Regions from separate parts of the Streptomyces sp. NPDC051211 genome, predicted to be linked through region 2. Evidence: predicted binding sites of a transcription regulator. Region 2 holds the regulator's gene; the other holds the start of a gene.
What was found. The regulator HrcA, encoded in region 2, represses chaperone genes, less so after heat shock. The targets are predictions, from matches to a motif close to TTNGCACTCNGNNNNNCNGAGTGCNAA.
Positions count from the first base shown of each region.

Region 1: a site for HrcA is predicted at 1,741-1,767, ahead of groL (chaperonin GroEL). Genes of this name have one in related genera too.

Region 1 is NZ_JBFBAV010000049.1:12,958-17,955, reverse strand. Features, by position in the region: gene groL (chaperonin GroEL) at 1-1,576, opposite strand, end outside; gene AB0447_RS31345 (cold-shock protein) at 1,887-2,090, opposite strand; gene AB0447_RS31340 (MoaD/ThiS family protein) at 2,522-2,797, opposite strand; gene thrC (threonine synthase) at 2,833-4,131, opposite strand; SAM riboswitch class I at 4,125-4,274, opposite strand; gene AB0447_RS31330 (glucosyl-3-phosphoglycerate synthase) at 4,450-4,998, shown strand, end outside.
Region 2 is NZ_JBFBAV010000029.1:22,596-27,593, forward strand. Features, by position in the region: gene AB0447_RS24975 (nitronate monooxygenase) at 1-534, opposite strand, end outside; gene dnaJ (molecular chaperone DnaJ) at 787-1,926, opposite strand; gene hrcA (heat-inducible transcriptional repressor HrcA) at 1,927-2,943, opposite strand; gene AB0447_RS24990 (MBL fold metallo-hydrolase) at 3,119-3,850, shown strand; gene AB0447_RS24995 (DUF3097 domain-containing protein) at 3,882-4,709, shown strand.

The DNA of each region.
Region 1 (4,998 bases), on a different contig from region 2:
TCTCCGGCTTGTCGGCGATGACGGCCTCGGTGGTGAGGAACAGCGCCGCGATGGAGGCCGCGTTCTGCAGGGCAGAGCGGGTCACCTTCGCCGGGTCGATGATGCCCGCGGCGATGAGGTCGACGTACTCGTTGGTCGCGGCGTTCAGGCCGTGGCCGACGGGCAGGTTGCGGACCTTCTCCGCCACGACGCCGCCCTCGAGGCCGGCGTTGATCGCGATCTGCTTCAGCGGGGCCTCGAGGGCCAGCTTCACGATGTTCGCGCCCGTGGCCTCGTCGCCCGTGAGGTCGGCCTCGAGCTTCTCGAAGACCGAGGAGGCCTGGAGCAGGGCCACGCCGCCACCGGCGACGATGCCCTCCTCGACGGCCGCCTTCGCGTTGCGAACGGCGTCCTCGATGCGGTGCTTGCGCTCCTTGAGCTCGACCTCGGTCGCGGCACCGGCCTTGATGACCGCAACACCGCCGGCGAGCTTCGCCAGGCGCTCCTGCAGCTTCTCGCGGTCGTAGTCGCTGTCCGAGTTGTCGATCTCGGCGCGGATCTGGTTGACGCGGCCCTGAACCTGGTCGCTGTCACCGGCACCGTCGACGATGGTGGTCTCGTCCTTGGTGATGACGACCTTGCGGGCGCGGCCCAGCAGGTCCAGGCCGGCGTTCTCGAGCTTGAGGCCGACCTCCTCGGAGATGACCGTGCCACCGGTGAGGATGGCGATGTCGCCCAGCATGGCCTTGCGGCGGTCGCCGAAGCCCGGAGCCTTGACCGCGACGGACTTGAAGGTGCCGCGGATCTTGTTGACGACCAGGGTCGACAGGGCCTCGCCCTCGACGTCCTCGGCGATGATCAGCAGCGGCTTGCCGGACTGCATGACCTTCTCCAGCAGCGGAAGGAGGTCCTTCACGTTGCTGACCTTGGAGTTGACGATCAGGATGTACGGGTCGTCGAGCGACGCCTCCATACGCTCCATGTCGGTGGCGAAGTACGCCGAGATGTAGCCCTTGTCGAAGCGCATACCCTCGGTGAGCTCCAGCTCCAGACCGAAGGTCTGGGACTCCTCGACGGTGATGACGCCTTCCTTGCCGACCTTGTCCATGGCCTCGGCGATGAGCTCGCCGATCTGGGTGTCGGCGGCGGAGATGGAGGCCGTGGAAGCGATCTGCTCCTTGGTCTCGACGTCCTTGGCCTGCTCCAGCAGGGCGCCGGAGACGGCCTCGACGGCCTTCTCGATGCCGCGCTTGAGGGCCATCGGGTTGGCGCCGGCGGCCACGTTGCGCAGGCCCTCGCGGACGAGCGCCTGGGCGAGGACGGTCGCGGTGGTCGTACCGTCACCGGCGACGTCGTCGGTCTTCTTGGCGACTTCCTTGACCAGCTCGGCGCCGATCTTCTCGTACGGGTCCTCGAGCTCGATCTCCTTGGCGATGGAAACACCATCGTTGGTGATCGTGGGCGCGCCCCACTTCTTCTCGAGGACGACGTTGCGACCCTTGGGGCCAAGGGTGACCTTGACGGCGTCGGCGAGCTGGTTCATGCCGCGCTCGAGACCGCGCCGGGCCTCCTCGTCGAACGCGATGATCTTGGCCATGTGAAGTGGTCCTCCCGGACGGGGTGGATTGCTCCGGACCGCGCTGGCGCCCGCGACGGACGGCCTGCGTGCCAGGCGGTTCCTTCCCGCCGGACACTGCGGGCCTCACCGACCCGGTCCTCGTCTATGTAGCACTCTCACCTGGAGAGTGCTAACGCCAATGATTAGCACTCGACCCCCACGAGTGCAAGCGGCTTCGGGCAAGGACCGGACATCCTCCGGCTGCGATGCAGGTCAACGCGCGAGGGGCCCGCATCCCTGTCCGGAATGTGGGCCCCTCGCGTGTGCGTGTCGGTGGTCGACGTCCTGGTCAGACCGCGAGCTTGACCATGTCCGCCTGCGGACCCTTCTGGCCCTGCGAGATCTCGAACTCGACCCGCTGACCCTCTTCGAGGGTGCGGTACCCGTCCATCTGGATGGCGCTGTAGTGGACGAACACATCCGCACCACCGTCGACCGCGATGAAGCCGTAGCCCTTCTCCGCGTTGAACCACTTGACGGTGCCCTGAGCCATGCCTAACTCCCCTATTACTGGCCCTTGCGCAGGACCGCACTTCGCGGTCCCGGGTCAGAACTTGCGTCGGAACGCGTCGACCGCGGCTGAATGTATCTGGACCGGAGCTGTCTGCAACAGGTCATTCCGACGAGAATTCTGGACATGCGAATAGCTTGAAATAGAGTGAAAATTTGCCATATCCCAGGGCAAGTTGGACCTGGCGAAACACGCCAAAGCCTCATATCGCACACGCACATTGGCCCGATGTCGACCATGGGGAGGCCCGCTCATATGCGGCGGGCAAGAACGGCGGAGGGGACTTCCCCAACTCTACCGCGCCCAATCAAGCAGAATTGCCCCCTCCGCTTTTGCGGAGGGGGCAATTCAGGGTTTGCGCGTGTCAGCTACCGACGGGTCGGCAGCCGCCCGCCGGCACGGTGCCGGTCCGGTCAGCCGCCCGCGACGGCCGGAATGATGGAGACGCCCGCACCGTCCGGAGTCGCAGCCTCCAGGCCGCCCTCGAAGCGCACGTCGTCGTCGTTGACGTAGACGTTGACGAAGCGGCGGAGCTTGCCCTGGTCGTCCAGGACGCGCGCGGCGATGCCCGGGTGGTTCTTCTCCAGCGACTCGATGACCTCGGCCAGGGTCGCGCCCTCGGCCGGGACCTCGGCAGCACCACCGGTGTAGGTGCGCAGGATGGTGGGGATGCGGACGTTGACGCTCATGGCGCTACTGCCTTTCCGGTAGTACGGGGAGATGGTCAGGCCAGGCCGGCGGCGCGGAACGCGTCCAGGCTGGGGCGGATGGTGGCGGTCTGGCCGCTGTCCGCGGCCACCGCCTCCAGGGTCTTGAGGCCGTCGCCGGTGTTGAGGACGACGGTGGTCAGCGCCGGGTCGAGCTGCCCGTTCTCGATGAGCTTCTTCGTCACGCCGACGGTCACGCCGCCCGCGGTCTCGGCGAAGATGCCCTCGGTCTGGGCGAGCAGCTTGATGGCCTCGACGACCTGGGTGTCGTCGACGTCCTCGACGTAGCCGCCGGTGCGGCGGGCGATGTCGAGCACGTACGGGCCGTCGGCCGGGTTGCCGATGGCGAGGGACTTGGCGATGGTGTTCGGCTTCTGCGGGCGGACCACGTCGTGGCCCGCCTTGAAGGCGGTGGACACCGGGGAGCAGCCCTCGGCCTGGGCGCCGAAGATCTTGTAGGGCTTGTCCTCGACCAGGCCGAGCTTGATCAGCTCCTGCAGGCCCTTGTCGATCTTCGTCAGCTGCGAGCCGGAGGCGATCGGGATCACGATCTGGTCGGGCAGCTGCCAGCCGAGCTGCTCGCAGATCTCGTACGCCAGGGTCTTGGAACCCTCGCCGTAGTACGGGCGCAGGTTGACGTTGACGAAGCCCCAGCCCTCGCCCAGCGGGTCGCCGATGAGCTCGGAGCAGAAGCGGTTGACGTCGTCGTAGTTGCCCTCGATGCCGACCAGGTCGCCACCGTAGACACCGGCCATGACAACCTTGCCCTGCTCCAGGTCGTGCGGGATGAACACGCAGGACCGGAAGCCGGCGCGGGCGGCCGCGGCGCCGACGGCGCCGGCCAGGTTGCCGGTGGAGGAGCAGGAGAGCGTGGTGAAGCCGAAGGCGCGGGCGGCCTCGACGGCGATGGCCACGACGCGGTCCTTGAAGGAGTGCGTCGGGTTGCCGGAGTCGTCCTTGACGTAGAGCTTGCCGGTGATGCCCAGCTCCTTGGCCAGGTTCTCGGCGTCCACGAGCTTGGTGAAGCCCGGGTTCAGGTTGGGCTTGGCGGCGACGTCGGCCGGGACGGGCAGCAGCGGGGCGTAACGCCAGATGTTGTTCGGGCCGGCCTCGATGGCGGCGCGCAGGGCTTCGGGGTCACCGGTGGGGAGCTCGTACGCGACTTCCAGCGGTCCGAAACACTCGTTACAGGCGAAAATGGGACCGAGGTCGAAGCGGGTGCCGCATTCACGACAGGAGAGCGCAACGGCAGGTCCGAGATCGACAGAGGTGGCGACAGTCTGTGCAGCCATGATGGCGAGGCCCTTTCTCCTCATCTTCCCCGTGGCGCACTTCGCCACGAGACGGATTTGGCACCTTCCCTAGCCGGGGACCTCGCTGCTGAGCGCAGACGCGAGAACCGACTGGAGGGTTGCCGGGGCTTCAACGGGCCGTGTCCCTCTGCCCCTCTGGATGAGCGGTATGGCGCCGGGCCGCGCGCTCTATGGCGCACCCGGGCATTTGTGTGCGAGCACCCCCGGCATGCGGGGGTCCTGCGCGTTGTTCAAGACTGTAACCGACGGATCGGGCGGATGAGACAGCTGTCCGAACGGCGAGATGGATCTCATGACGGACGGATTCAGGGAGTGCCGCAGGTGCTGGAAGAGGTGGAGCGCTGGCTGGGCCGGCGGTCCTGGACTGCCGCCGACAGGCCGCTCGACCAGCTGCTTTCCGCGAAGCGGGCGGCTGGGACGACGGTCAGTGTCGTGCTTCCCGCGCTCGACGAGGAGGCGACCGTCGGGGAGATAGTCGAGGTGATCCGGCGGGAACTGATAGACGGCCTTCCGGTTCCTCTTGTTGACGAACTCGTAGTAATCGACTCCGGGTCGGCCGACCGGACCGCGGAGGTCGCGGCCAAGGCCGGCGCCCGGGTGGTGCACCGCGACGAGATCCTCCCCCGCATCCCGGCCGTGCCCGGCAAGGGCGAGGTGCTGTGGCGCTCCCTGCTGGCCACCACCGGGGACATCGTCTGCTTCGTCGACGCCGACCTGCGCGACTTCTCCTCCGCCTTCGTCTCCGGCATCGTCGGCCCGCTGCTGACCGACCCGGACATCCAGTTCGTCAAGGCCATGTACGACCGCCCCCTCGGCACGGAATTCGACGGGCTCGCCTCCGGCAAGACCCCCGGCCAGGGCGGCCGGGTG
Region 2 (4,998 bases):
GGCCTCGATGCCCTGGACGCAGAGCGCGTCGGCCCCGGCCGCCTGCGCGGCGCGGGCCTCGTCGACGGAGGTGACGGTGACCAGGGTGAAGGTGCCGGCCTTGCGGAGGCGGGTGAGGGCGTCCGGCGCGGGACAGCCGAAGGTGAAGGAGACGACCGGAACCGGGTCCTCGACGAGAATGGCCAGTTTTGCGTCATAGCCGTCGTCGCCGGTGCCAACGATGTCATCTTCGGCGAGGGAGACCTCGTACCAGCCGGCTTCGCCCGCGAGCTGTCCCCGGTAGGCCTCGACGGCGGCCGGGTCCACCTGCGCGGTCTGCGGCATGAAGAGGTTGACGCCGAACGGTCGCCGGGTGAGGCCGCGGACCAGTTTGATCTCCTGGTACATGCCGTCGGCGGTCTTGTAGCCGCCGGCCAGGAAACCGAGACCGCCCGCCTCGGACACGGCGGCGACGAGCGGCGGACAGGAGCCTCCGCCCGCCATGGGAGCCTGCACGATCGGGTATTGGCAGAGACCGTTCACCGCGGAGGACATGACCTGCATCGTGCCATGTCCCCCGCAGCAGACCGAATCACACAATTCGCCTGGCATAGTCCGCTTGCGTCAACCGGCCAGCCCGGTACCGCGCCGCGCGTCAGCGGCCGGCAGGGGCCGCCGACGCACTCGGCGTCAGCGGCCGTTGAACGCGTCCTTCAGGCGGCTGAACAGCCCCTGCTGCCCCGGCTGACTGTGCCGACCCGGGGGCAACCCCCGGACCCCCGGCAGGGGCCGCCGACGCACTCGGCGTCAGCGGCCGTTGAACGCGTCCTTCAGGCGGCTGAACAGCCCCTGCTGCCCGGGCTGGAACTGGCCGGTGGGCCGTTCCTCGCCGCGCAGCTTCGCCAGCTGGCGCAGCAGGTCCTCCTGCTGCGGGTCCAGCTTGCTCGGGGTCGTCACCTCGACGTGGACGATCAGGTCGCCCCGCCCGTTGCCGCGCAGGTGCGTGACACCGCGGCCGTGCAGCGGGATCGACTGGCCGGACTGGGTGCCGGGCCGGATGTCGACCTCCTCCATGCCGTCCAGGGTCTCCAGCGGGCACTTGGTGCCCAGCGCTGCCGCGGTCATCGGGATGGTCACCGTGCAGTGCAGGTCGTCCCCGCGCCGCTGGAAGACCGGGTGCGGCAGCTCGTGGATCTCCACGTACAGGTCGCCGGCGGGGCCGCCGCCGGGGCCGACCTCGCCCTCGCCCGAGAGCTGGATGCGGGTGCCGTTCTCGACGCCCGCGGGGATCTTGACCGTCAGGTTGCGGCGGGAGCGGACCCGGCCGTCGCCCGCGCACTCCGGGCACGGGGTCGGGACCACGGTGCCGAAGCCCTGGCACTGCGGGCACGGCCGCGAGGTCATGACCTGGCCCAGGAAGGACCGGGTGACCTGGGAGACCTCACCGCGGCCGCGGCACATGTCGCAGGTCTGCGCCGAGGTGCCGGGTGCGGCGCCCTCACCGGAACAGGTCGTGCACACGATCGCCGTGTCGACCTGGATGTCCTTGGTCGTACCGAAGGCGGCCTCGTCCAGTTCCAGGTCGAGGCGGATCATCGCGTCCTGGCCGCGCCGGGTGCGCGAGCGCGGGCCGCGCTGGGAGGCCTGGCCGAAGAAGGCGTCCATGATGTCGGAGAAGTTGCCGAAGCCCCCGGCCCCGAAACCACCCGCGCCACCGCCGCCGCCGGAGGCGGACAGCGGGTCGCCGCCGAGGTCGTAGACCTGCTTCTTCTGCGGGTCCGACAGCACCTCGTACGCGGCGTTGATCTCCTTGAAACGCTCTTGCGTCTTGGGATCGGGGTTCACGTCCGGGTGCAGCTCGCGGGCGAGCTTGCGGAAGGCCTTCTTGATCTCGTCCTGAGATGCGTCGCGGCGCACGCCGAGTACGGCGTAGTAGTCCGTGGCCACTTACGACTCCGCCAGGATCTGTCCGACGTAACGTGCCACTGCGCGTACCGCTCCCATCGTTCCGGGGTAGTCCATGCGGGTCGGTCCGACCACGCCGAGTTTGGCGACTGCTTCGCCGCCCGAACCGTAGCCGACCGAGACGACCGACGTGGAGTTGAGTCCTTCGTAGGCGTTCTCGTGGCCGATGCGTACGGTCATCCCCGACTCGTTGGCCTCGCCCAGCAGTTTGAGGAGCACGACCTGCTCCTCGAGTGCTTCGAGCACGGGCCGGATGGTCAGGGGGAAGTCGTGTCCGAAGCGGGTGAGATTGGCGGTGCCGCCGATCATCAGCCGCTCCTCGGTCTCCTCGACCAGGGTTTCGAGGAGGGTGGCGAGGACCGTGGAGACCGTCGCCCGGTCCTCGGCCTCGAAGGATTCCGGCAGGTCCTGCACCAGCGGCGGCACGTCCGCGAAGCGGCGGCCGACGACCATGCCGTTGAGGCGGGCGCGCAGGTCGGTGAGGGAGGTCTCGCCGAACGGCGCGGGGCAGTCCACGATGCGCTGCTCGACCCGGCCGGTGTCGGTGATCAGTACGAGCATCAGCCGGGCGGGCGCGAGCGAGAGCAGCTCGACGTGGCGGACCGTGGAGCGGGTCAGCGACGGGTACTGCACGACGGCGACCTGCCGGGTCAGCTGGGCGAGCAGCCGCACCGTCCGGCCGACCACGTCGTCGAGGTCGACGGCGCCGTCGAGGAAGTTCTGGATGGCCCGGCGCTCGGGGGTCGACAGCGGCTTGACCCCGGCCAGCTTGTCGACGAAGAGCCGGTAGCCCTTGTCGGTGGGGATCCGGCCGGCGCTGGTGTGGGGCTGCGCGATGTAGCCCTCCTCCTCCAGCAGCGCCATGTCGTTGCGCACGGTCGCGGGCGAGACGCCGAGGGCGTGCCGCTCGGTGAGCGCCTTGGAGCCGACCGGCTCCTCCGTCCCGACATAGTCCTGGACGATGGCGCGCAGCACTTCGAGCCTGCGTTCACTGAGCATCGCGCGCCACCTCCAACGGTGAATCCGGTCTTCTGCGGTTCTTCTGCGGTCCCTGGTCCCCGGTCCCCCGGGTCCCGGCTGGCACTCACAGGGTTGGAGTGCCAGAGTCCCCCGGTCAGTGTACGGCGGGCAGGTACACCGGAGGCAAGGGAGCCCGCCACGGTAGCGTCGCTGCATGGACGTGCAATGGGAAGAGGCGGGCTGGGAGCGGCTGACCCGACGGGCCGGCCGGCGGCGGCTTCCGGTGTGGGACTGCACGGCAGGACTGGTGGTCGGGGACGATTCGGTGCTGCTGGTCGACCCCGGATCGTGCCTCCGGGAGGGCGCCGAGCTGCGGGCGCAGGCGGAGCGGCTGACCGGTCGGCGGGTGACCCATATCGCATTCACCCACGGACATTTCGATCATGTGCTGGGGGCGGCGGCGTTCGCGGGGGCCGAGGTCTACGGGGCGGTCGGGCTGGATGCGCTGCTGGGCTCGGCCGGGGGCCGTGAGGAACTCCGCTCGGACGCGGTGCGCCACGGACTGCCGGCCCAGGACGCGGCCGAATCGGCGGACCTGCTGGTCCCGCCCCGCCACCTGGTGTCGGGCGAGTGGACGCTGGACCTGGGCGGGGTGCAGGTGCTGCTGGCCAATGTGGGCCCCGGGCACACCCGGCACGACCTGGCGCTGTTCGTGCCGGGCGGCGAGGGGGAGGTGGTCTTCTGCGGGGACCTGGTCGAGGAGTCCGGGGAGCCCTCGGCGGGCCCGGACGCGATCCCGTCCCGGTGGCCGGACGCGCTGGACCGGCTGCTCTCCCTGGGCGGCGAGGACGCGCTGTACGTCCCCGGCCACGGAGCGGTGGTCTCCGCCGCCTTCGTCCGTGCGCAACGCGCCACACTGGCGGCCCGTTTCCGCGTGTCGCCTTGATGCGAGGGCGGTTGCCCCTACGCTCGTCCGAATGCGCGAGCACTCCCCCGACTACTCCCCCGATCTGACGCCTGCCTGGAAGCGCACGAAACCGGTGCCGGAGGTGGCCGCGGACCCCGATCTGGTCGTCGAGGTGGCGGGTACGGAGTTCTGCGGCGCGGTGGTGGCCTGCGAGGGCGGCACGGTGACCCTGGAGGACCGCTTCGGCAAGCGGCGCGTCTTCCCGCTGGAGCCGCGCGGCTTCCTGCTGGAGGGTGCGGTGGTCACCCTGGTCCGCCCGTCCCGCGCCGCCCGCCGGCCCGCGGCTCCGCTCCGTACGGCCTCGGGCTCGATCGCGGTCCCCGGGGCGCGGGCCCGGGTGGCCCGGGCGGGCCGGATCTACGTGGAGGGCCGCCACGACGCGGAGCTGGTGGAGAAGGTGTGGGGCGACGACCTGCGGATCGAGGGGGTCGTCGTGGAGTACCTGTCCGGGGTGGACGACCTTCCGGCGATCGTCGCCGAGTTCGCGCCGGCCGCCGATGCGCGGCTGGGCGTCCTGGTGGACCACCTGGTCCCGGGCTCGAAGGAGTCCCGTCTGGCGGCGCAGGTCGCGTCGTCCCCGGACGTCCTGGTGGTCGGCCACCCGTACGTGGACGTCTGGCAGGCGGTGAAACCGTCCTCCCTCGGCATCCGGGCCTGGCCGGTGGTCCCGCCGGGCCAGGACTGGAAGACGGGCGTCTGCCGCGCGCTGGGCTGGCCCCCGAACACGGGCGCGGCCTGGCAGCACATCCTGTCCCGCGTCACCTCGTACCGCGACCTGGAACCGGCCCTCCTGGGCCCCGTGGAACACCTCATCGACCACGTCACGTCCGCCCCCTGACCCCGCCCCCGGCAACGCCACCGGGCTGCTGCGCCCCCTTGCGCGGGCGCTGCCCCCAATCCCCCGCGCCTCAAACGCCGGCGGGGCTGAATGCCTGCGGCCACATGCGCCGCGGGGCTGGATGCCCTGCGGCCCACAGGTGCCGCGGGGCTGGATGCCCTGCGGCCCACAGGTGCCGGTCCGCGGCCCAGTGCCGCGCCGCTGCCGGGGGCCAGCCCCCGGATCCCCGCGCCTCAAACGCCGGCGGGGCTGGAATTGCCGCTACGCGGCAACCCAACCCCGCCGGGCG